4 regions of the Klebsiella sp. KE9456 genome follow, and region 3 is predicted to be linked to each of the others. Evidence: predicted binding sites of a transcription regulator. Region 3 holds the regulator's gene; each other region holds the start of a gene.
The links. The regulator Fur, encoded in region 3, represses iron uptake genes when iron is present. The targets are predictions, from matches to a motif close to ATAATAATGAGAACNACTATCAA.
Positions count from the first base shown of each region.

Region 1 (6,089 bases), on a different contig from region 3:
CGAAGTCCAGGATAAGAATACGATGTTTATGAATGTTATCCGTCATTGACGATAATTCCGAGGCAAGTGATACAGGTTAAATAAATCGCCCGGCACATGGCCGGGCGATGAAAATCAGGAGCCCATCCGGTAGTTCGGGGATTCCTTGGTGATGGTCACGTCGTGAACGTGGCTCTCCTGGATACCCGCGCCGCTGATGCGCACGAATTCCGCTTTGGTCCGTAGTGTATCGATAGTACCACAACCGGTCAGCCCCATACAGGAGCGCAGGCCACCCATCTGCTGGTGAATGATCTCTTTCAGACGGCCTTTATAGGCGACGCGGCCTTCGATACCTTCCGGCACCAGTTTGTCGGCAGCATTGTCGCTCTGGAAGTAACGGTCGGAGGAGCCTTTGGACATCGCGCCAAGGGAACCCATACCACGGTAAGATTTATAAGAACGCCCCTGATAAAGTTCAATTTCGCCCGGGGATTCTTCGGTACCGGCCAGCATAGAGCCAACCATTACCGCCGCCGCGCCTGCGGCAATCGCTTTGGCGATATCGCCGGAGAAACGGATACCACCATCAGCAACCACCGGAATACCGGTACCTTCCAGCGCTTCAACCGCATCGGATACTGCCGTGATCTGCGGAACGCCCACGCCGGTGACGATACGCGTGGTACAGATGGAGCCAGGACCGATCCCTACTTTCACCGCGCTCACGCCCGCTTCAGCCAGCGCCCGCGCGCCCGCGCCGGTGGCAACGTTGCCGCCGATAATCTGCAGATCAGGATATTTAGCGCGAGTTTCACGAATACGCTGCAATACGCCTTCGGAATGACCGTGAGAGGAGTCGATCAGCAGAATATCAACGCCCGCAGCAACCAGCGCATCTACGCGCTCTTCGTTACCCGCGCCTGCGCCAACTGCGGCGCCAACACGTAAGCGGCCCTGCTCATCTTTACAGGCGTTCGGCTTACGTTCCGCTTTCTGGAAATCTTTAACCGTGATCATGCCGCGAAGATGGAAGCTGTCATCCACGACCAGCGCTTTCTCAACGCGTTTTTCATGCATTTTGGCAAACACCACTTCGCGGCTTTCACCTTCGCGAACGGTGACCAGACGCTCTTTCGGCGTCATATAAACGCTAACCGGTTGATTCAGATCGGTCACGAAACGCACATCACGACCGGTGATAATACCGACCAGTTCGTTGTCTTCAGTCACCACCGGATAACCCGCAAAACCGTTACGTTCGGTCAGTTCTTTCACTTCCCGCAGCGTGGTGGTCGGCAGGACGGTCTGCGGATCGGTTACCACGCCGGACTCATGCTTCTTCACACGCCTGACTTCTTCAGCCTGGCGCTCGATGGACATATTTTTATGAATAAAGCCGATGCCGCCTTCCTGTGCCAGAGCAATTGCCAGACGCGCCTCGGTCACGGTATCCATTGCTGCGGAGAGCATAGGAATATTCAGACGAATGGTTTTCGTCAACTGAGTGCTGAGATCGGCGGTATTTGGCAGAACGGTTGAATGAGCGGGAACGAGGAGGACGTCGTCAAACGTCAGAGCTTCTTTAGCGATACGTAGCATGGGCAATATCTCGACCAGGGTGGATAAATATTGCCGTGGCATTATACAGAGCGTAACCGATTGCATCTACCCTTTTTTGAAAATAATACTTGCGATCCCCTCTGAGCAGGTTACTATCGACTGAATAACCTGCTGATTTAAAATTTGATCTTGCTCACATGTTTCCATCCCAGTCACCCTCAATTTACACGGTAAGTCGCCTGAATCAGGCGGTTCGTCTGCTGCTGGAACGTGAAATGGGGCAGGTATGGATTAGCGGCGAGATTTCAAATTTCAGCCAGCCATCATCAGGCCACTGGTACTTCACCTTAAAGGACGATAACGCTCAGGTGCGCTGCGCGATGTTCCGCAACAGCAACCGCCGCGTCACTTTTCGCCCACAGCACGGGCAGCAGGTGCTGGTGCGCGCGAATGTTACCCTTTACGAACCACGCGGCGATTATCAAATCATCGTTGAAAGTATGCAGCCAGCAGGTGAAGGTCTGCTTCAGCAGAAGTATGAGCAGCTCAAGGTGATGTTGTCTGCAGAAGGGTTGTTCGATCAGCAGCATAAACAGCCCCTCCCCTCACCGGCACACTGCACCGGCATTATTACGTCAAAAACCGGCGCCGCACTGCACGATATTTTGCAGGTGCTCAAGCGTCGCGATCCCTCGCTACCGGTTATTATTTACCCGACCGCCGTTCAGGGCGATGACGCCCCAGGGCAGATCGTTCGCGCCATTGAGCTGGCCAACGCACGTCAGGAGTGCGATGTGCTTATCGTCGGGCGCGGCGGCGGTTCACTGGAAGATTTATGGAGTTTTAACGACGAGCGGGTCGCGCGGGCGATTTTTGCCAGTCAAATTCCAATCGTCAGCGCGGTAGGCCATGAAACCGACGTCACTATCGCTGATTTCGTCGCTGATCTACGGGCGCCAACGCCTTCCGCCGCGGCGGAGATTGTCAGCCGTAACCAGCAGGAGCTGCTGCGCCAGATACAATCCGGGCAGCAGCGTCTGGAAATGGCGATGGACTACTTCCTTGCCAACCGCCATCGTCGCTTTACCCAGCTTTTTCACCGCCTGCAACAGCAGCATCCCCAGTTGCGGCTGGCTCGCCAGCAAACGGAACTGGAAAGATTGCGTCAGCGCATGCGTTTCGCCCTTGAGGCGCAAATGAAGCGCGACGACCAGCGCCAGCAGCGCGCCATACAGCGCCTGAATCAGCAAAACCCGCAGCCGCGTATTCACCGTGCCCAGAGCCGTATTCAGCAACTCGAATACCGACTGGCGGAAAACATCCGTGCACGACTTGCTGAACAGCGCGAACGCTTCGGTAATATGGTCACGCACCTGGAAGTCGTCAGTCCACTGGCCACCCTCGCCCGCGGCTATAGCGTGACTTCCGCCAGCAACGGTACCGTGCTGAAGCAGACCAAACAGGTACGCGAAGGCGATCTCCTCACCACTCGCCTGAACGATGGTTGGGTAGAGAGCGAGGTAAAAACGGTTACGCCGGTGAAGAAAACCCGGGTAAAAAAGAAGTAAGGCCAGTTACTCTACCGCTTCCCACTCAACGCGTTTTTTCGAAATCAGCCCGTGTCCGTTCTGACAAAAGTAATCCACCGCGCCGCAGGCTTTTAAAACGTCCAGCGGCTTATGGCACTCCGGGCAGCGAGCTTCCACTGCAAAATCTTTCGCACAATGCTCACAATGAATGCTATTGGCCTGTACCTCAAGCCGGGCGCGGCATACGGGGCAATCAAATTCCATAGTGACTCCTGATGAAGTTGGTCTTGCGCGATTTTATCATGTTTCAGGTTTGATAAAGCCTGCGTACATAACTGCCTTTTCGGTTTGATATGGTGAAAATAGCGCATTTTTTGTTTTCACCTGGTATCCGTTACCGCACAGCAACCTGCTGATGAGAGATACACTTCCGACGGTTTCGTCCAGTGGACCGGAACAACCTAATAATTGCCCCATAAAATAGTTTTATTCATAAACTTTAAACATCTTTATCAAAAATTTTGATTTAGGTTAAGTCTCTATTTAAGTTCAACAGTAATCGCACTCTCTGTGGCGCGTCTTTCCTGCTTTTCTCACTGAAACCTGTCGTATTACACACCGTATCCGCCCTTTAACCAGGACACCAAACCAACCCTTGACAACATCATTTCATTTTCGGGTAGATACCGACCCACAATTAATAATGATAATGTTTATTAAAATCATTATTAATAACAACCATTATTCAGGGATAAAAATGCAGTACTCGAAGATAGCAACATTAATAACACTCCTGATGGCAGGAAACGCCAGCGCCGCTGCTGAACAAACAATCGTAGTTAATGGCAACATCCTCGGTGACTCTCGCGCTGAAGCGGTAAAAACATGGGCCGGAAGCCGGACCGTTATCAGCAATGAACAATTAGAAAAAGGGGCGAATCGCACACTGGATGATGCCCTACAGCGCGTTCCCGGAGTAAAAATTCAGGATGAAACGGGGACCGGAATTCTGCCACAAATCGCGATCCGCGGTTTGTACGACAGTCGTAGCGGCCGAGCGCAAATCCTTGAAGATGGGATCCCCCTGGCGCTGGCACCATACGGACAAGAGGGAATGTCGCTTTTCCCGGTGACATTTGCCACCATTGACCGTATCGATGTGGTTCGCGGCGGTGCGGCTGTACAGTACGGTCCCAACAATGTCGGCGGCGTAATAAATCTGATCAGTAAACCCATCCCGTTGAAATGGGAGAATGAGATCTCAGAGCGAGCCACCTTTTATGGTAAGGGCCGCAACCTGTGGGACACCTACCTGAGAACTGGCGGAATGTTGAACGATGATTTTGGCTTGCAGGTTGAAGCCAATCAGGTAAAAGGTAACTCTTTCCGCGAACACAGCGACAGTAAAGTGCAAAATTTCCGCATAAGAGGTCTCTGGAACATCAATGAAGACACAACCCTAAACCTCTCATACCAATACTACGATGCACATGCAGATCTCGCCGGCGCGCTATCGGCTGAGGACTATCAGCATGATCGCAGGCAGAGCACTCGTCCGTGGGACGATTATGATGGCCATACCAAACGCTACAGCGCTGTCTATAACCAGCTATTAGGATCCCTGGGAATCATCGACTCTGCCGAATTTAACTGGCTATTTTTCGGGCATAACTCCGATCGCGATTTTCATGTCGGAATGAGTAAAGTCTCCGGGCAGACATGGAACCCTTCGCTACCTGCAGACATCGTACAAAACTCTCCGCGACACTTTAAGGTATGGGGTACGGAGCCACGTCTGAGCATGGATATTACGGGCGATAACGTCAATCAACAGTGGATCATTGGTGGTCGTTTTGTCAGTGAAAAAATTGATTATCAGGTACGCCAGAAAACCCTCGCCACAGGTACAACCGCGGTAACCCGCGACTGGAGTTTTAATGATAAGGCCTGGGCCGGTTACATCAGCGACGCCATAAAACTCTTCGATGATTCATTAACTATTACTCCGGGTATGCGTTTCGAACATGTCAGCGAAAAGTACACTGACAACAATACGGGTCTGCATACCTCTTCCCCTGACGACCAGTGGTTACCCGGGCTGACCGTAGGTTATCAAATGACGCCGCAATGGTTCCTGTATGCTGATATGCAAAAGAGCCTTCGCCCCGTACAGGTCACGCAAATTGTAAAAGGCGGAGATGTCAACTCGGAGCTGGCCTGGAACTATGAAAGCGGCGTGCGCTATACGCCGACAAAAAATATCAGCCTGCATGCGGATATTTACCGGATCGACTATAAAGATCAAATCTCTTACGACAGCACATCAGACAGCTATCTCAATATAGGCCGTACCCGACATCAGGGGATTGAGCTGGAAGGGTTCTGGAGTCCAGACGTGGTTAGCGGGCTAAAATTGCATGCAGGGTACGCATATCTGCAGGCAGAACAACGTAATGGCGTCAACCGAGGAAAAGAAGTGCCATACGCCTCGCGCAATCAGGTAACACTCGACGGTAATTATGACTGGCGTGGTACAACCTTTACTCTCGCGGGTTACTACTTCAGTAAATCTTATTCCGATGCAGCAAACACGCTTGATGAAAATAGCACCGGCTCAGCAGGACAACTGCCATCCTATTGGGTATGGAACGCACAGGTTAGCCGCGATCTCTACAAATCCGGCAACACCGTTTTGAACGGTTATATTGGTATCAATAATCTCTTTAATCGTGATTACTGGTTCCGCGGAATAGACACCAGCCCGTGGGGACGTCAACCCGCACCGGGGCGTTCGGTTACCGCTGGCGTTAGTATGAAATTCTAACCATCATAAAAGCCAGTTTATATTTGAACTGGCTTTACTACTCACCCCGGTCTCACAAACAAGAAAACCTCAGTTTTACCACTCCGGCACTGGCATCGTTTCACTATTGGTGAATAACGCTGTGTTAAAAAAATAGACATGGGCGATCCTGCCAATTAAATTATTTATATAGCAAGATAAAAAGGATTAGGCTG
Region 1 covers NZ_JBDYQK010000008.1:121-6,209, reverse strand. The annotation lists gene guaA (glutamine-hydrolyzing GMP synthase) at 1-46, opposite strand, end outside; gene guaB (IMP dehydrogenase) at 115-1,581, opposite strand; gene xseA (exodeoxyribonuclease VII large subunit) at 1,740-3,110, shown strand; gene ABK821_RS09640 (zinc ribbon domain-containing protein) at 3,117-3,335, opposite strand; gene ABK821_RS09635 (TonB-dependent siderophore receptor) at 3,829-5,895, shown strand.
Region 1: a site for Fur is predicted at 3,769-3,791, ahead of ABK821_RS09635 (TonB-dependent siderophore receptor). Genes of this name have one in related genera too.

Region 2 (6,089 bases), on a different contig from region 3:
CTACGCCTGGCTACTGACGCCGCATCCAAAAGCCATGAGCACCGATGCGCAAAAACGCCTTGAGGCTATCGCTTCGCTGGAAGATCTTGGCGCCGGATTCGCGCTGGCAACCCACGATCTTGAAATTCGCGGCGCCGGTGAACTGCTGGGTGAGGATCAGAGCGGTTCCATGGAAACCATTGGCTTCTCGCTGTATATGGAGCTGCTGGAAAACGCCGTTGATGCGCTGAAAGCCGGACGCGAGCCATCGCTGGAAGATCTCACCAGCCAGCAGACCGAAGTGGAACTGCGCATGCCGTCGCTGCTGCCGGACGACTTTATCCCGGACGTGAATACCCGCCTGTCGTTCTATAAGCGCATTGCCAGCGCGAAGAACGAAAATGAGCTGGAAGAGATCAAGGTCGAGCTTATCGATCGCTTTGGCATGTTGCCGGACCCGGCAAGAAACCTGCTTGATATTGCCCGGTTACGTCAGCAGGCGCAGAAACTGGGGATCCGTAAGCTGGAGAGTAACGAAAAAGGCGGCATCATTGAGTTCAACGAGAAGAATAACGTTAATCCACTATGGTTAATTGGCCTGCTGCAGAAACAACCTCAGCACTACCGGCTGGATGGCCCCACGAGGCTGAAGTTTATGCAGGATCTTACTGAACGTAAAATGCGAATGGACTGGGTGCGCCAGTTTATGCGCCAGCTGGAAGAGAACGCCGCCGCATAGGGGTATCCGGGATGCGGTATTCCGTATCCCGGTCCGTTCCCCGTCACTAGCGGAAAAATTTACAAACATTTTGCACTCTTCCGGCACTTCCTGATACTCGCTACGCCATAATTCAGTGACTTTGCGTATAAAAATAAATGGTTAGTGATTATGGAGTTAGGGTGATGAAACGCTGTTCACGCATTTCCGTCTGGCTAAGGATGATAGCCATTACCGCCACGCTGGCGCTACCCGCGCACGCCAGTACCTGGCCACTTCCCCCGCCTGATAGCCGTCTGGTCGGACAAAACCAGTTTCACGTCGTTGAGAATAACGGCGGCTCTCTCGAAGCCATCGCCAAAAAATACAACGTGGGTTTTCTGGCTCTGCTACAGGCCAATCCCGGCGTTGATGCTTACGTTCCGCGCGCCGGTAGCGTGCTGACCATTCCGCAACAGACCCTGCTGCCCGATACCCCGCGCGAAGGATTGGTCATTAATCTGGCTGAACTTCGTCTCTACTACTATCCGCCGGACAGAAATGAGGTCACCGTTTACCCGATTGGCATTGGTCAGTTGGGCAGCGATACCGTCACTCCGACGATGGTTACCACCGTCTCGGATAAACGCGCTAACCCCACCTGGACGCCAACGGCCAATATCCGCGCCCGTTATAAAGCAATGGGCATTGAACTACCTGCCGTGGTACCCGCCGGACCCGATAACCCGATGGGTCATCACGCCATTCGTCTGGCGGCATACGGCGGCGTGTATCTGCTGCATGGCACCAACGCGGATTTCGGTATTGGTATGCGCGTTAGTTCCGGCTGTATCCGCCTGCGCGATGACGACATTAAAACGCTGTACAACGAAATAACGCCGGGAACAAAAGTCACGATTATTAATACGCCAGTGAAGGCTTCCGTTGAGCCCAACGGTACCCGGCTGGTGGAAATTCATCAGCCGCTGTCGAAGCATATTGATGACGATCCGCGAACGCTGCCGATGACGCTTGACGACAGCATGCAGGCTTTTAAACAGTCGCCGTTAACCGATGAAGAGGTGATGGTGCGCGCCATGGCGCTGCGTTCAGGAATGCCGGTTGACGTCACCCGCGACGATTACGTTACCCAACAGTCGCTATAGGTCACGATTCCACAGACTTTCATCGTCTGTCTGCCACCTTGCCGGATGAAGCCCGCCGCCTGTTCAGCGCCATAAAAACAGGCGGCCTTCATCGGCCTTCGAGCCCATGCGCGGAAACACGATATCGCTTTCCCCGAACCCCCGATTAAGTATTCGCTTCTGGCTGACCATCAAATCGGGTTATGCGCGGCCAATAGCGTTTAACCGAAGGGGTGTACGCCATGCCTCAAATTTATTTGTAGATCACTGCTGTCCCGTGCAGGTTATTCGGACCGGAGACGGAAGTAATACGGTAAGCGCTTGCGCCCATCTTATCCGCTTTTTGCGCCAGTTGTTGTTCCAGCGAACCCAGGTTAGTCCCGGCTGAGGCGGAAACGGTGCCGATTTTGTGCTGCCCTGCCGGCGTTGACTGAACTTCAACCGCCGCAAAGCTGGCGAAAGAGAGTGAGCTAAGGACAGCGGCGATGGCAACTACAGTGCTATTTTTCATGATGATATACCTGTGCAGATGAATGATTTTGTTGGAACCAACACATTAAATTAACGATCGATAAATAAATGATAATGTGAAGCAAATCACGCGTCAAACCATTTTCATAATGAACGTTACAATATTAACAAACAGTTTGAAATTCATACGGATATGAATTATTTATTTTTAATCTGACAGTGCTGGTAGCCGGTAAGGTTTGTTTTTATAATACCCTTTCAACATACCAACACAGGTACAACGGCACCATGACAACTGATGTTCAAAGTTGCACAAAAAAAAGCCGTGGCCGACCTAAAGTGTTCGACAGGGAAGCGGCGCTGGATAAGGCCATGACACTCTTCTGGAAGCACGGCTATGAAGCTACTTCTCTCGCCGATTTGGTTGAGGCGACGGGCGCTAAAGCCCCAACGCTATACGCCGAATTTGTAAATAAAGAGGGATTGTTTCGCGCAGTGCTGGATCGCTATATCTCTCGTTTTGCCGCCAGACATGAAGCATTACTGCTTGATGAAGACAAATCCGTCGATCAGGCATTGCGCGATTATTTCACCGCCGTCGCCACCTGTTTCACCAGCAAAGAAACACCAGCCGGCTGCTTTATGATCAACACTTCCGCGGCGCTGGCGGCCTCATCTACCGATATTGCCAATACCGTAAAATCACGGCACGCAATGCAGGAACAGACACTCACCCAGTTTCTTCTGAAGCGACAGCGCCGTGGTGAATTACCGCCAGACGGCGATGTAAATCAGCTGGCGCAGTTCCTCAATTGCATATTACAAGGGATGTCGATCAGTGCCCGGGAAGGCGCTGATTTCACTAAAATCATGCAAATCGCCGAAACGACGCTGCGCCTGTGGCCGCTGGTTCTCCACCACCAGGCTGTCTGACAAAAGCGCGGATTCTGGAATTTTCCGGCCGCGCTTCGCCTGTGCGGGACTGGCTCACTGCATGACATGCTGATATTCGTGATTTTCCTTGCCGGGTAAGGCGTCATCCGCCCCCCGGCAGAAAGGCGAGCGCAGTTGCTGATACAGGCTTATCATCACTGTCACCGATTTTTCTTTCCGGCTTTTCCATTTAATTTCCCCTCCCGCCTTAACCACACATTTAATAGTACTTTCAATAGCTTATTTGATTAATTTTCGAGAATGATATTGATAACAATAATCAATACGGGCAAACTTCAGCCTTGAATATTTCTCTTTATTTCAGTTTGTAACAAACGGTGCACCTGTGCCGGAAATTAAAACAACAATATCGTAAATTCAGAAAAGGAATGAGCATGAAAAAACGTCTCTGGGTGCTTAACCCACTGCTGCTGGCAAGCGCCCTCCCCGCCTGGTCCGCTGATGACAATATGATCGTCAGCGCCAACCGAACGCACCGTACCGTCGCTGAAATGGCCCAGACCACCTGGGTTATTGAAGGACAGGAAATTGAACAACAGGTTCAGGGCGGTAAAGAATTCAAAGATGTACTGGCACAGTTGATCCCCGGTATCGACGTCAGCAGCCAGGGACGGACCAACTACGGTATGAATATGCGTGGTCGAGCCATTGTGGTGTTGATTGACGGCGTTCGCCTGAACTCCTCCCGTACCGACAGCCGTCAGCTCGACGCCATTGATCCTTTTAACATTGAGCACATTGAGGTGATCTCCGGAGCAACATCGCTGTACGGTGGCGGCAGTACCGGCGGTCTTATCAATATTGTCACCAAAAAGGGCCAGCAGGAGCGCCAGGTCGACCTGGAACTGGGAGGAAAAACCGGCTTTGCCAATCGTAACGATCATGACGAGCGCGTCGCAGCAGCGGTGAGCGGCGGTACCGACCACGCTTCCGGTCGGCTGTCCGTGGCATATCAGCGTTTTGACGGCTGGTATGATGGTAACAACGACGCGCTACTCCTCGATAATACTCAGACCGGGCTTCAGCATTCCGATCGCCTGGATGTGATGGCAACGGGAACCGTTGAAATTGACAATAACCGTCAACTGCAGCTAATAACCCAATACTATAAAAGCCAGGGTGACGATTACGGGCTGTACCTGGGTGAAAATATGTCGGCGGTGACCGGCAAGGGTAAAGCCTTTACCACTAACGGCCTGAATTCCGACCGCGTTCCCGGCACTGAACGCCACCTGATGAGTCTCCAGTACTCGGATGCCGATTTCTTCGGCCAGAACCTGATAAGCCAGGTCTATTATCGCGACGAGTCCCTGACCTTTTACCCTTTCCTTACGCTCAGCAATGGTCAGGTCAGCAGTTTCTCTTCTTCAAAGCAGGATACCGATCAATACGGCGCGAAAATAACCCTGAATAGCCAGCCGCTGAATGGCTGGGACCTGACATGGGGAGTGGATGCCGACCACGAAACCTTCAATGCCAACCAGATGTTCTTTGATTTGGACCAGGCGATGTCTTCCGGCGGGCTCAGCAATCAGGCTATCTATACCACCGGTCGCTACCCTGGCTACAGTATTACCAACCTGGCGCCGTTCCTGCAGTCCAGCTATGACCTGAATGATATCTTTACCCTCAGCGGCGGCGTGCGCTATCAGTGGACGGAAAACCGGGTCGACGATTTCGTAGGTTACGCCCAGCAACAGGCTGTCGCCAGCGGCGCGGCCAATTCAGCGGATGCGATTCCCGGCGGAAAAACCGATTACGATAACGTTTTATTTAACGCCGGGATTGTCGCCCATCTTACCGCGCGTCAGCAGACCTGGTTTAACTTCTCTCAAGGCGTTGAACTACCGGATCCGGGTAAATACTACGGCATCGGAAAATATGGCGCAGCGGTCAATGGTCACCTTCCACTGCTCTCAAGTGTGAACATCGGCGACTCGCCGCTGCAGGGAATTAAAGTCAACTCTTACGAACTTGGCTGGCGTTACACGGGTGATAATCTGCGGACCCAACTGGCGGCTTACTACTCAACTTCCGACAAAACCATCGCCGTCAACCGTACCGATATGACGATTAACGTACAGTCGGACAAACGTCGCATTTATGGCGTAGAAGGTGCGGTGGATTACGTCTTCCCGAACAGCGACTGGCTTGCAGGGGCAAACTTTAATGTTCTGAAATCCCAGGTGAAGAGCCACGGTCGCTGGCAGAAGTGGGATGTTACGCTCGCCTCCCCATCAAAAGCCACCGTATGGGTAGGCTGGACGCCGGATCCGTGGTCGCTGCGGGTACAGAGCCAGCAGGTGTTTGATTTAAGCGACGCCAGCGGTAATAAACTCGACGGTTATAATACCGTGGACTTTATCGGTAGCTACGCACTTCCTCTCGGTAAGCTCACCTTCAGCATTGAGAACCTGCTCAATGAAGACTATGTCACTCTCTGGGGGCAACGCGCACAGTTGCTTTACAGCCCGACCTACGGCAGCAGCGCGCTATACGAGTACAAAGGACGCGGCCGCACCTTTGGCCTGAATTATTCTCTGAGTTTCTGATAAAGCGCCCCTCAGCCTGTGCGCCTGAGGGGCTACTATCATTACTTATGCGTTATTTGGGCCATTTCTCTCTTACAGGGGCGCGGCAAGCCGGGTTCAACGCTGTGTCACCCGGCTCACTGAATTAAGTAAGCCCACATTATCCGGGTACTGAGATAAATGCCCCTTTTACGCTTTATTCGTCAGAATCAGTTGACCATTGCTGTCCAGCGGAATTTGCTTACCGGGATCGCGTTCCATACGAATTTTGCCTTTCTGATCGCCAATTTTATAAGTGACGTCATAACCCAG
Region 2 covers NZ_JBDYQK010000017.1:85,262-91,350, reverse strand. The annotation lists gene mfd (transcription-repair coupling factor) at 1-718, shown strand, start outside; gene ABK821_RS17590 (L,D-transpeptidase family protein) at 883-1,842, shown strand; gene bhsA (multiple stress resistance protein BhsA) at 2,075-2,332, opposite strand; gene ABK821_RS17580 (TetR/AcrR family transcriptional regulator) at 2,581-3,225, shown strand; gene ABK821_RS17575 (TonB-dependent siderophore receptor) at 3,621-5,798, shown strand; gene ABK821_RS17570 (glycine zipper 2TM domain-containing protein) at 5,967-6,089, opposite strand, start outside.
Region 2: a site for Fur is predicted at 3,487-3,509, ahead of ABK821_RS17575 (TonB-dependent siderophore receptor). Genes of this name have one in related genera too.

Region 3 (6,089 bases):
ATCTTTTTCTGAATACAAGTTGTCGGGATTATAGGGGCAAATCCCAACCGCGGATAGCGTCAAACCAGGATGGCGGCAAAACTCGGAAATCTTCCGGTTCTTGCAGCCGAATGGCAGAATGTCCAACATAATACCCTAACCCGACGGAGCGAAAAAAAGAACTTTGCCATGAAATTAAATAGCCGAATACAATCTGCACAGAATCCGCATAATCATCCCCCTGTCGTCCTGGTCCACGGCCTTTTTGGCAGCCTGGATAACCTTGGGATCCTCGCCCGCGATCTGGTCGCCGATCACGATATTTTGCAGGTTGATATGCGAAACCACGGCCTTTCGCCGCGCGCGCCGGAAATGACCTATGCCGCGATGGCGCAGGATCTGCTGGATACCCTCAATGAATGTCAGATAGAAAAAGCGGTCTTTATTGGCCATTCTATGGGCGGCAAGGCGGTCATGGCGCTAAGCGCGCTGGCTCCTGAACGCATTGCAGGTCTGGTGATCATTGATATCGCCCCCGTGAATTATCACGTCCGCCGTCATGATGAAATCTTCGCCGCCATCAATGCCGTAACCGATGCCGGCGCGAGTACTCGCCAACAGGCAGCAGTGATTATGCGCGAGCACCTTCACGAAGAAGGGGTGATTCAGTTTCTGCTGAAGTCTTTTGTCGATAGCCAGTGGCGTTTTAACGTACCGGCTCTGTGGGAGCAGTATGACAATATCGTCGGCTGGCAAACTATCCCGGCCTGGCCTCACCCGGCGCTGTTTATCCCCGGTGGCAACTCCCCTTACGTGACCGATGCTTACCGCGATGCCCTGCTGGCGCAATTTCCCCAGGCCCGGGCGCACGTCATTGCCGGTGCCGGGCATTGGGTGCATGCCGAAAAGCCGGAGGCCGTGATACGGGCAATTCGCCGATATTTGCTCACCCTCGGCGCATAACTGGCTAAAATCTGCCCGACCGCGCGGCAGAATGTCTGCGGTCGTTGGCGCATCGCATTGCCTGATGTATGATGGCGCGCTATCTGCGTCGGCTATACCCGACAGCTTGTTTCCCCCGAAGTCACTCTGAATCATGGCAAAAGAACAAACGGACCGTACGACATTAGATTTGTTCGCAACTGAGCGTCGGCCGGGTAGACCGAAAACCAATCCGCTTTCACGCGATGAACAACTGCGCATCAATAAACGCAATCAGCTTAAACGCGATAAAGTTCGCGGATTGAAGCGCGTTGAGTTAAAACTGAATGCCGATATCGTCGATGAGCTGAATGAGCTGGCCGAAGCCCGTCGTATGACCCGCAGCGATCTGATAGAAGAGATACTGATGAACCAACTGGCGGCCATGCGCAGCCACGATAACGCCTGAAACCTTCAAAAAATAACCTTTCATGTAGCAGAGTGTGCAGTTGGGCGCGATTGCTGTTTCCGCGCCCTTCTCAGTTCTGCTATGATTGCCCTTATCTGCAGGCATTAAGCCATTACCACATCATTAAGTTTCAAGAGGTTATTTTACTCATGGCTATCATCGGCATCTTTTTTGGCAGCGACACCGGCAACACCGAAAATATTGCAAAAATGATTCAAAAGCAGCTTGGTAAAGATGTTGCTGAAGTCCACGACATTGCCAAAAGCAGCAAAGAAGATCTGGAAGGCCACGACATTCTGCTGCTCGGCATCCCGACCTGGTATTACGGTGAAGCCCAATGCGACTGGGATGATTTTTTCCCTACGCTGGAAGAGATAGATTTCAATGGCAAGCTGGTCGCGCTCTTTGGCTGCGGCGATCAGGAAGACTACGCAGAATATTTTTGTGACGCGCTGGGGACTATCCGCGATATCATTGAGCCTCGCGGCGCGACTATCGTGGGTCACTGGCCGACAGCTGGCTACCATTTTGAAGCGTCTAAAGGCCTGGTCGATGATGACCACTTCGTCGGCCTGGCTATCGACGAAGACCGTCAGCCGGAACTGACTAATGAACGTGTCGACAAATGGGTAAAACAGATTTCTGAAGAACTGCATCTTGAAGAAATCAAGAATGCCTGAGTCTGTACCCGTCATACGGTCTGTTGCATCTGCGTTGACAATACTCGCTCATCCCCGGGCCTTGCCCTGCGAGGCCAGCGCAAGCGCTGTTCAAAACGGTTAACCGTTTTGTCCTGCAACTTGAATTAGTGAGGGGATAAACAACATAATCGACAGATTTTTTTGCATTAATAGACAAAAGCAATCAAAGATATAGCTACAAGTTTTTAACTTTTAATCACATATCTGTACAATGTCCTCTGATTTAACGAGGTCACGTAAAGTGCTTTTGCAGCGAATGCCTCGTTTTTGACAGTATACAAGGCCCGATGCTTGCGGTTTTCATTTCGCCATGGCAGTTCTATAATGATACGCATTACATCGGGTTATTCTCTGTATTACTTCCGCTCATGGAAGTAGATCGTTTAGCAACAGGACAGATTCCGCATGACTGACAACAATACCGCATTAAAGAAAGCTGGCCTGAAAGTGACCCTTCCGAGATTAAAAATCCTGGAAGTCCTGCAGGAACCGGATAACCATCATGTCAGCGCGGAAGACTTATATAAACGCCTGATTGATATGGGGGAAGAAATTGGTCTGGCAACCGTTTATCGCGTACTGAACCAGTTTGACGATGCTGGCATCGTTACCCGCCATAATTTCGAAGGCGGTAAATCCGTTTTTGAACTGACGCAGCAACATCACCACGATCACCTGATTTGCCTCGATTGCGGCAAAGTGATCGAATTTAGTGATGATTCCATTGAAGCGCGCCAGCGTGAAATTGCCGCCAAACACGGTATTCGTCTGACTAACCACAGCCTGTACCTGTACGGCCACTGTGCGGAAGGCGATTGCCGCGAAGATGAGCACGCTCACGACACCAAGTAATATGTCGCACTGAAAAGCCAGCCGCATCAGGCTGGCTTTTTTATCTGTTGAACTCGCCCACGCGCTCCCCGCCATCCCTGTGCTAATCTCATGTAAGTTCTGTCTGACCTCTTCCGGAGAATCGAAATGGAGCTTCGCCAGCTACGCTACTTTGTCCGTATTGTGGAAACCGGGAGTATGGGCAGTGCGGCGCTCGATCTTAATATCGGCGTCTCGGCACTCAGCCAGCAGATGACGCGGCTGGAAAACGAACTTGCCATTCGCCTGTTGCAACGCACTTCTCGCGGCGTAACGCCCACCAGTGCCGGACTGGCCTTTTATTCCCAGGCTCAGCTGGCGCTGCGTCATGCTGACGATGCTATTCTCGCCGCGCGGGAAGCGCGTCTCTCAGGACACGTCAGCGTCGGCATGGCCCCCAGCACCGCCTCTGTCCTCGGCATACCTTTTATCCATGCGATGCGGGAAAACTATGCGGATGTGCGTCTGCATCTGGTGGAAAGCCTTTCCGGTAATCTGGAACGGATGATCAATACCCGGCAGATTGATTTAGCCGTGGTGTTCCAGAAAGAGAAAATGCTGCGCTGGAGCGCCAGGCCGATTCTTGAAGAGCGACTGTTTCTGATTGGCGCACACGCTCTGCTGGCTGAAATTTCTGATGAGATCATCACCCCAGCAGAGTTGACCAGTATTCCCCTGATTATGCCCAGTCCCGGTCATGGTCTGCGTGGCAGACTGGAAGCAATTTGTCAGGAAAATGCGTTTCAGGTTGAAATTACAGCAGAAATTGACGGCCTGACCTTGTTGATGCACGCCGTTCGTAGTGGGCTCGGCGCCACGCTACAGCCAGGCGCCGCAATTTCTCATCTTGATAAAGAGGCGCTCAGAGTGATCGGCATCCACAATCCGATACTGAGTCGCCCCAACTTTTTGGTCAGCCTTTCTGATGATGAGCTTACCCCTGCGGGCCTCGCCGCCCGCGTCGTGCTGACGAAGGTCATGCGTCACCTGGTAGATACAGGCGGTTGGCCTGGAGCAACACTTTACGCTAACTAAAGAACTCTTTAGCAGAGCCTCATAGCGCCCACACAACTTATACGTATACATTTTAATTACAAATTTAACAATCAGTTAAATAGTAATGGAGTATACGATGATTGATGTCCTGGTGATTGGCGGAGGCAACGCCGCATTATGTGCCGCCTTGACCGCCCGTGAGAGCGGAGCCTCCGTGCTGCTGCTTGAAGCGGCCCCCCGGGAGTGGCGCGGCGGAAATTCGCAACACACCCGCAACTTACGCTGCATGCACGATGCGCCGCAGGATGTGCTGGTCGAGAGCTATCCCGAAGAGGAGTTCTGGCAGGATCTCCGCCGCGTTACCGAAGGGAATACCGACGAAGCGCTGGCGCGACTGGTGATCCGTACCTCTTCACAATGTCGCGACTGGATGCGCCAGCACGGCGTTAACTTTCAGCCCCCTCTTTCCGGCGCGCTACATGTAGCACGTACCAATGCCTTCTTTATGGGCGGCGGGAAAGCTCTCGTCAATGCCTATTATCGCAGTGCAGAAAAGCTGGGGGTGCAAATTCGCTACAACATGCCAGTGCAGGCGCTTGAACTGCATAACGGCGAGTTCGTGGCGGCACTGGCGGGAGAGGAACGCATTGAAGCTAAAGCCTGTGTCCTCGCCGCCGGAGGATTTGAATCTAACCGCGAATGGCTGCGGGAAGCGTGGGGTGAAAACGAACGCGGCGAGTGGCCAGCGGATAATTTTCTCATTCGCGGCACCCGCTTTAACCAGGGCGTCCTGCTCAAATTTATGATGGATGCCGGGGCGGACATTATCGGCGATCCCTCCCAGTCACATTGCGTGGCGATCGATGCCAGAGCGCCGCTGTATGACGGCGGGATTTGTACCCGCGTGGACTGCGTATCGCTGGGCGTGGTGGTCAACCGTGACGCTGAGCGTTTTTATGATGAAGGGGAAGATTTCTGGCCAAAACGTTACGCCATCTGGGGGCGTCTGGTCGCCCACCAGCCGGGGCAAATTGGCTATTCCATTATCGACAGCAAAGCGATCGGCCACTTTATGCCGCCGGTCTTCCCCGGCGCGCAGGCCAATACGCTGGCGGAACTGGCGCGCCAGTTAGGGCTGGATGGCGAACGCTTAACCCACACCGTAACGCAATACAATAAAGCCTGCCAGCCCGGGCAATTCGACCATACCACGCTGGATAACTGCGCAACGAAGGCGCTGACGCCGCCAAAAACCCACTGGGCACGACCGCTCGACACGCCGCCTTACTATGGCTATGCCTTGCGACCAGGCATCACCTTCACCTATCTGGGACTGAAAGTGAACGCACGCGCCGCAGTGCACTTTGCCGGACAACCGAGCCGTAATCTGTTTGTCGCCGGCGAAATGATGGCGGGCAACGTGCTGGGCAAAGGCTATACCGCTGGCGTCGGCATGTCCATCGGCACCACCTTTGGTCGTATCGCCGGAAAAGAGGCCGCTCTGGCAGCACAGAAGGAGGCGCGTCATGAAGCAGCTTGAGAAGTTGATCATCGAAGCACACATTCTCACTGAGCCGGAAGCTGAAGTCGGGCGAGTGATGCAGGTGTGTAACGCCTGCCGCTACTGCGAAGGTTTTTGCGCTGTGTTCCCGGCGATGACCCAGCGCCTGGAATTCGGTAAAGCCGATATTAACTATCTGGCGAACCTGTGCCATAACTGCGGCGCTTGTCTGCACGCGTGTCAGTATGCGCCGCCTCATGAATTTGCGATTAACGTGCCGAAAGCGATGGCGGAAGTACGGCTTGAAACCTGGCAGCATTACGCCCTGCCCGCCGCCTTCAGCGCCTTGTACCGTCGGGCGGGCATAACCGTGGCGCTGGCGTTAGTTTTTGGTCTGAGCCTCTTTCTGCTCCTCGCGATAGGGTTGAAAGGCTCGCTATTTCACCCGCCGCTGGCCGGTGATTTTTACCAGATTTTCCCGCATAACCTGCTGGCGTGGATGTTTGGTTCCGTTTTTATTCTGGCGATCGGTTTACTGATGGCGGGCGTAATTCGCTTCTGGCGCGAGATCTCTCCCGGCACGCCGCGTTCCGCTGAAATTGCTGAAGCCTCGCGTAATGCCCTGACGCTGAAATATCTCGACGGCGGTCAC
Region 3 covers NZ_JBDYQK010000005.1:167,200-173,288, forward strand. The annotation lists gene ybfF (esterase) at 169-942, shown strand; gene ybfE (LexA regulated protein) at 1,076-1,369, shown strand; gene fldA (flavodoxin FldA) at 1,519-2,049, shown strand; gene fur (ferric iron uptake transcriptional regulator) at 2,476-2,922, shown strand; gene tcuR (tricarballylate utilization LysR family transcriptional regulator TcuR) at 3,049-3,975, shown strand; gene tcuA (FAD-dependent tricarballylate dehydrogenase TcuA) at 4,073-5,476, shown strand; gene tcuB (tricarballylate utilization 4Fe-4S protein TcuB) at 5,463-6,089, shown strand, end outside.

Region 4 (6,089 bases), on a different contig from region 3:
TCTTCGTCGGCCTGCAGCACGGGACGGGTAACAATAATTCTGTCCACATCCTTATGAATCAGGGCCTCAGCTGCTTTTGCCGCACTGATCCAGGTCTTCCCGCACCCGGCCTCGCCTGTCGCGAAAATCAGCTGTTTACTGTCGATGGCATTCAAATAATGCGCCTGAGCGTCATTGCGTGCTTCAATTGGCGATGCATCGCGGCTGTCCCGCGCCATACCAATTGCTTCTACGCCACTCATTTGCACAAGCGATGTGACCGATTCTTCTTCGCGTTGTTTATGGCTTCGCGAATCCTGTCTCAGCACACGTTTGGCCTCACGACGAGCTCTGGTCACTGCTTTTTGTCTTCCCATGGATAGCACCTTGCGTTGTTGGTTTACATCACACGCGTCAATATCGACGCGATTATGCGCACGAACGATTGAGGTTTGGCTTCCTTGTAAGCCATTGCTTGCATGACGAATTGACAGAGGGTTATGGCTACGCGCACCGATAACCTTGCCGGTGTATGGATTTTCTGTTGTGTATGGGGATGGGGATAGATTTGAGGGGCAGTAATCACGGTCGGAAATGCGACCCCCGTGCTGATAAGTACGGTATGAAGCTTGACGTTTTCCGTTACAGCAATCGGGCATTCGCGATCTCCATGGTGAAACGACATCACTGCCGGGAACTACCGCGTCTGTAATAAGTACATCAAAAATAATTCTCAATGCAACTTATTTCTTACAGATAGACAACAAATAATTCTCATCGCAGCGGAAGAGAGTTTCCGACAATTAGATTACAGAAAAATTAAACAAGGCAGGAAATACAAAAAATGAATGGAAAAACAGCAGAAAACGCCCTGCCCTTACGGGCAGGATCGTCAGGCTTCGAGCAGTGATTGCCCCAGATAGTGCTGATTGTCGATAACTCCCGGCAGCACAAAGAAATAACCACCGCCAATCGGCTTCACATACTCTTCCAGAGGCTCTCCGTTAAGCCGCTTCTGCACCGTCAGAAACCCTTTTTCCAGATCGTGTTGATAGCAAACAAAAAGCAGCCCCATATCCAGTTGCCCGGCAGGGGTCACTCCCAGCGAATAGCTATAACCCCGTCGCATCATCAGGCTGGACGCGGTCTCCGGCGTGCGCGGGTTTGCCAGCCGAATGTGGCTATCAAGCGGAATGATATCACCGTCGGGATCTTTACTGTAATCCGGTACATCGTGTTCCTGCTGCATGCCAAGCGGAGCGCCAGTTTGTTTATCACGGCCGAAAATTGTTTGCTGCTCTTTTAACGGCGTGCGATCCCAGAACTCAACGTGAAACTGAATAATCCGCGCCGCCTGATAGCTACCGCCCGTCGCCCACGCCGGCTCGCCCTGGTCCTCGGTGACCCACACCACTTTATCCATTAACGCATTATCCGTGCTCTGCGGATTCGCGGTACCGTCTTTAAAACCCAGCAAATTAACCGGCGTCTCTTTGCCTCTGCTTCGCGCGGCGCTATCGGAGATAAAGCCTTCCCGCTTCCAGCGAACGCTGAGCAGATCCGGAGTATGCTTGATCACATCGCGCAGGGCATGAATCACCGTATCCTGCGTATTGGCACAAATCTGCAACAATAGATCGCCGTGGCAGAGCGCTGCATCAAGGGCATCGTTAGGAAAGCCCGTCATCTTTTGCAGCTTTTTCGGCGCATGACTGGCTAACCCGAAGCGCGCATCAAAGAGTGAATGGCCAACCGATACGGTCATCGTCAGATTATCCGGCGCGATCCACGGCCCCAGAATCCCCGAATCCATGGGCGGCAGGCGGGGATTCGGCGTCTGTGGCGCAGGCCCGCCTTTGGTCAGAAAGGCGATGCGCTGGGTCAGTAAGCGAAACAGTCGCTCCAGATCCGCTTTATCGCTGGCGAGCACATCAAACGCCACAATCATCATCGAGGCCTGCTGTGGCGTGAGCACGCCAGCCTGATGCGGTCCGTAAAACGGCTGAGTTTCCATACGGGCATTGGGTGACAACGTTCCCGGCGAGCTATTGTCTTTTGCCGCATGCGCTACCGGGCAACCGCCGGTGATGGCCAGCGCGCCGCCAAGCGCGCCGATCCCTTTTAATAACCGCCGGCGTGACGGTTCATTCAGATCATCTTTTTGCTCTGTCATCGACTTAGTCCAGACCGAGGATCCCACGCAACTGGGCCAGCTCTTCCGCCAGAGTGGTGATCGGCCCTTTCAACGCCGTACGATCCGCGTCCGTCAGCTTATCGTAGGTCTCAAAACCCTCTTTCGTGCGATATTTACTCAGGATAACATCCACTTTTTTGAAGTTGGCATCCACTTTCTCCAGCAGCGAACTGTTATCTTTTTGCAACTGCGGACGCAGCAGGTTAACGATTTTTTGTGCGCCATCAATGTTGGCCTGGAAATCCCACAGGTCGGTGTGGCTGTAACGGTCTTCTTCGCCGCTAATTTTGCTGGCCGCCACTTCTTCAATCAAATCCGCCGCGCCGCCAACCACTTTTGAAGGCGGGAATGCCAGTTCACTGATGCGTTTTTGCAGATCGAGAACGTCTGCATTCAGTTGATCGGCATATTTATCCATTCCTTTAACGCTGTTATCGCTAAACAGCGCTTTTTCCAGTCGATGGAAGCCAGTGAATTTCGGATCTTCCGCTTTTTTCTCGTAATCATCCTCGCGGGCATCAATATTGCTGTCGAGGTCAGAGAACAGCTCGGCAATCGGTTCGATGCGCTCATAATGCTGGCGTGTCGGCGCATACAGCGCTTTTGCCTTCGCGATATCGCCGGCTTTCACCGCATCGGTAAACGCTTTCGTCCCACTAACCAGTTCAGCGGTCTCTGCGGTAACGTAGGCTTTATACGCGGTAATGGCTCCGCCCAGGCTAAGTAACGCATCCGCTTTAGCCGCGTCTTTGGTCGCTTCGCCGGTTACCGTTAGTTTACCTTTGGGATTCGTCAGCAGGCCGCAGGTCATGTCATATTCGCCCGGCTGCAGATTCGCCGTCAGCTTTTGCGTAAAGCCGGGAGCAATATTCTCGCGCTCTTCCACCACCATCACCCCTTTCAGTATTTCCCACTCCAGGGCTTTCTGGCTGTGGTTTTGAATGATGAACTGCGTTTTACCCGCTTTCACAGTAACGTTCATCGGTTCACACTGTTTGTCGGTGACGGTAACTTTTACCTGCGGAATATCGGCAGCCTGAGCGTAAAAAGCAGAGCTGAACAGCGCAGCAACGGTAAGCTGCAGCGCATTGCGACGAAAATGATTCATCATGACCGTTCCTTTCGATAAGTATGTTGTAACTATATAAATCCGCGATGCCCGACTAAGCGACACGTGATGCGGTGGTTTTATTGCCCGACGGCAGAATGAACAGCACCAGCGCCGGGATCAGATAGATAAAGTAGACCGCCACTTCGCTGATGGTCGGCGTTTCCTGATAGCCAAAAATCCCTTCCAGCAGAGTACCAAACAGCGTGTGTGTCGAAATAACGTTGCTCAGATCGAAGGCAACGTCCTGGAAATAGTTCCATAATCCCGCTTCATGGAATGCGCGGATGGCGCCTGCGGCCAGGCCGGCTGCCACCAGCAAAATAAACAGGCTGGTCCACTTGAAAAAGAGACCGAGATTCATGCGGATGCCGCCCCAGTAGAGCAGGAATCCCAATACAATTGCCATCGCCAGGCCCAGCATCGCGCCGACAGGCGGCCAGATCCCCACATCCTGCTGAAACGCCGCCAGCAGGAAAAACACCGATTCCAGCCCTTCGCGCGCAACGGCGAAAAACACCATCATCACCAGCGCCCAGCCGTGGTTATTCCCGCGCTGAAGCGCATTGTCGACCGCCTCTTCAAGCTGTTGTTTCACGTTGCGCGACACTTTCCGCATCCAGAACACCATCCAGGTCAGGATGCACACCGCCACTACCGCCACGATGCCTTCAAACAGCTCCTGTTGACGCTGTGGAAATTCGCCGGTCGTTTCGTTGATAAAAATTCCCAGCCCCAGACACAGCGCCGCCGCGAGAAACACCCCGACCCACATTACGCCAATCCAGTTACCACGCTGTGTGCGTTTGAGATAGCTGGCAATCAGGCTGACAATCAGCGCAGCCTCCAGACCTTCACGTAACATGATGAGAAATGGGACAAACATGCCTACATCCTTAAGTGTGTATTACCGTCAGCAGATGCAAAGATAAGTAAATATTTATGATAGTGATTATCATTACAAAAACCAGAAACACAAGCGAAATGTGTACAAAATGATGATGATTTGTAAATTACCCGCTAGCAAATAATGACTTGCAGAATCATCACGCGGTCGCGGAGACCCGCAGCCGGATAAAGGAATTTTTTGCGCCAGATATTTACCCCGCCTGCAGGCTGTGGCTAAATGTCCGCCTTATTTACCTTCGAAATGAACAACATGACTCAATTCTTGCACTTCCTGCTGGCGCTGGTGGTGATCCTTGCCCTCGCCTGGCTCGCCAGTTACGACCGTAAAAAAATCCGCATTCGCTATGTTATCCAGTTAATTGTTATAGAAATTGCGCTGGCTTTCTTTTTTCTTCATGCCGAAAGCGGCCTGTGGCTAGTGAGAAATATCGCCACTTTCTTTGAATCTCTGCTTCATTTTGCCGCAGAAGGGACCAACTTTGTATTTGGCGGCATGAGTGAAAAAGGCCTGGCGTTTATTTTCCTCGGCGTGCTTTGCCCAATTGTGTTTATCTCAGCGCTGATTGGTATTCTTCAGCACTGGCGTGTTCTGCCAATTTTCATTCGCCTGATTGGTACCCTGCTGTCGAAAATTAACGGTATGGGCAAACTGGAATCCTTTAACGCGGTCAGCTCGCTGATCCTCGGACAATCAGAAAACTTCATTGCCTATAAAGGCGTCCTTGGCGACCTCTCATCACGCCGTCTGTTTACCATGTCGGCCACCGCAATGTCGACCGTTTCCTTGTCGATTGTCGGCGCCTATATGAGTATGCTTGATGCGAAATATGTCGTTGCGGCGCTGATTCTGAATATGTTCAGCACCTTTATTGTGCTGTCGATAATTAACCCCACTCGCCCTGGCAGTGAGGAAGAGATAAAACTGGAAAAACTGCATGAATCCCAGAGTTTCTTTGAAATGCTCGGCGAATATATTCTTGCTGGTTTTAAAGTGGCGATGATTATTCTGGCGATGCTGATTGGCTTTATTGCCTTAATTAGCGCGATTAATGCCTTGTTCGCCACCCTGTTTGGCCTGAGCTTCCAGCAGCTCCTTGGCTACGTTTTTTATCCGCTGGCGTGGCTGATTGGGATTCCGCTAAGCGATGCGCTTAACGCAGGCGCTATTATGGCAACCAAACTGGTCGCCAATGAGTTTGTCGCCATGATTGAACTACAAAAAATCGCCGCCAGCATGACACCGCGCGGACTGGGTATTTTGTCGGTCTTCCTGGTCTCTTTCGCCAACTTCGCCTCTATCGGCATTATTGCCGGCGCGATCAAAGGACTGAATGAGCAACAAGGGAATATTGTTTCCCGCTTTGGCTTGCGTCTGGTGTATGGCGCAACGCTGGTCAGCCTGCTCTCTGCCAGCTTCGCGGGGCTGGTGCTGTAACCGCAAGTCCCGGTTTCCCCGGTCAACGCGACCGGGGGATCTGGCGACCACATCGCCCATGCCCGGTCAGCGCGGGCCGCTAGCGGGCGATATAACAAAGGCGTCCCCCTAAAAGTGAACGCAGACCGGTTGATCGACACGCATCACTGACTCCTGCGCAAAGCGTGATTTATAGATCGTGCGTAACGCCTCAATCCCCTCCTCACTCTTATCCTCTTTGCCATGAATCAACATCAGCGCCCTGCTCTGCTCGCGCGCAACGGCGCCGTCATGGCCCAGCCACTGACCGCGGGCATCAAATACCGTCAGACCATCGCGAAAACGCGGCGTCACGTCGCGATCAACGAACTGCTGCCACTCCTGAGCGGTGATATCTTTTCCTGCCGGACGGCTTAAACCGAAATAAAGCGTCGTCTGAATCATGCTGTTCTCCGCCGGGCAAGCGCTGGTATCCGCTATCGACG
Region 4 covers NZ_JBDYQK010000017.1:15,865-21,953, reverse strand. The annotation lists gene phoH (phosphate starvation-inducible protein PhoH) at 1-356, opposite strand, end outside; gene efeB (iron uptake transporter deferrochelatase/peroxidase subunit) at 872-2,152, opposite strand; gene efeO (iron uptake system protein EfeO) at 2,157-3,284, opposite strand; gene efeU (iron uptake transporter permease EfeU) at 3,337-4,167, opposite strand; gene ABK821_RS17225 (NupC/NupG family nucleoside CNT transporter) at 4,441-5,625, shown strand; gene ABK821_RS17220 (DUF3574 domain-containing protein) at 5,734-6,089, opposite strand, start outside.
Region 4: a site for Fur is predicted at 4,218-4,240, ahead of efeU (iron uptake transporter permease EfeU). Genes of this name have one in related genera too.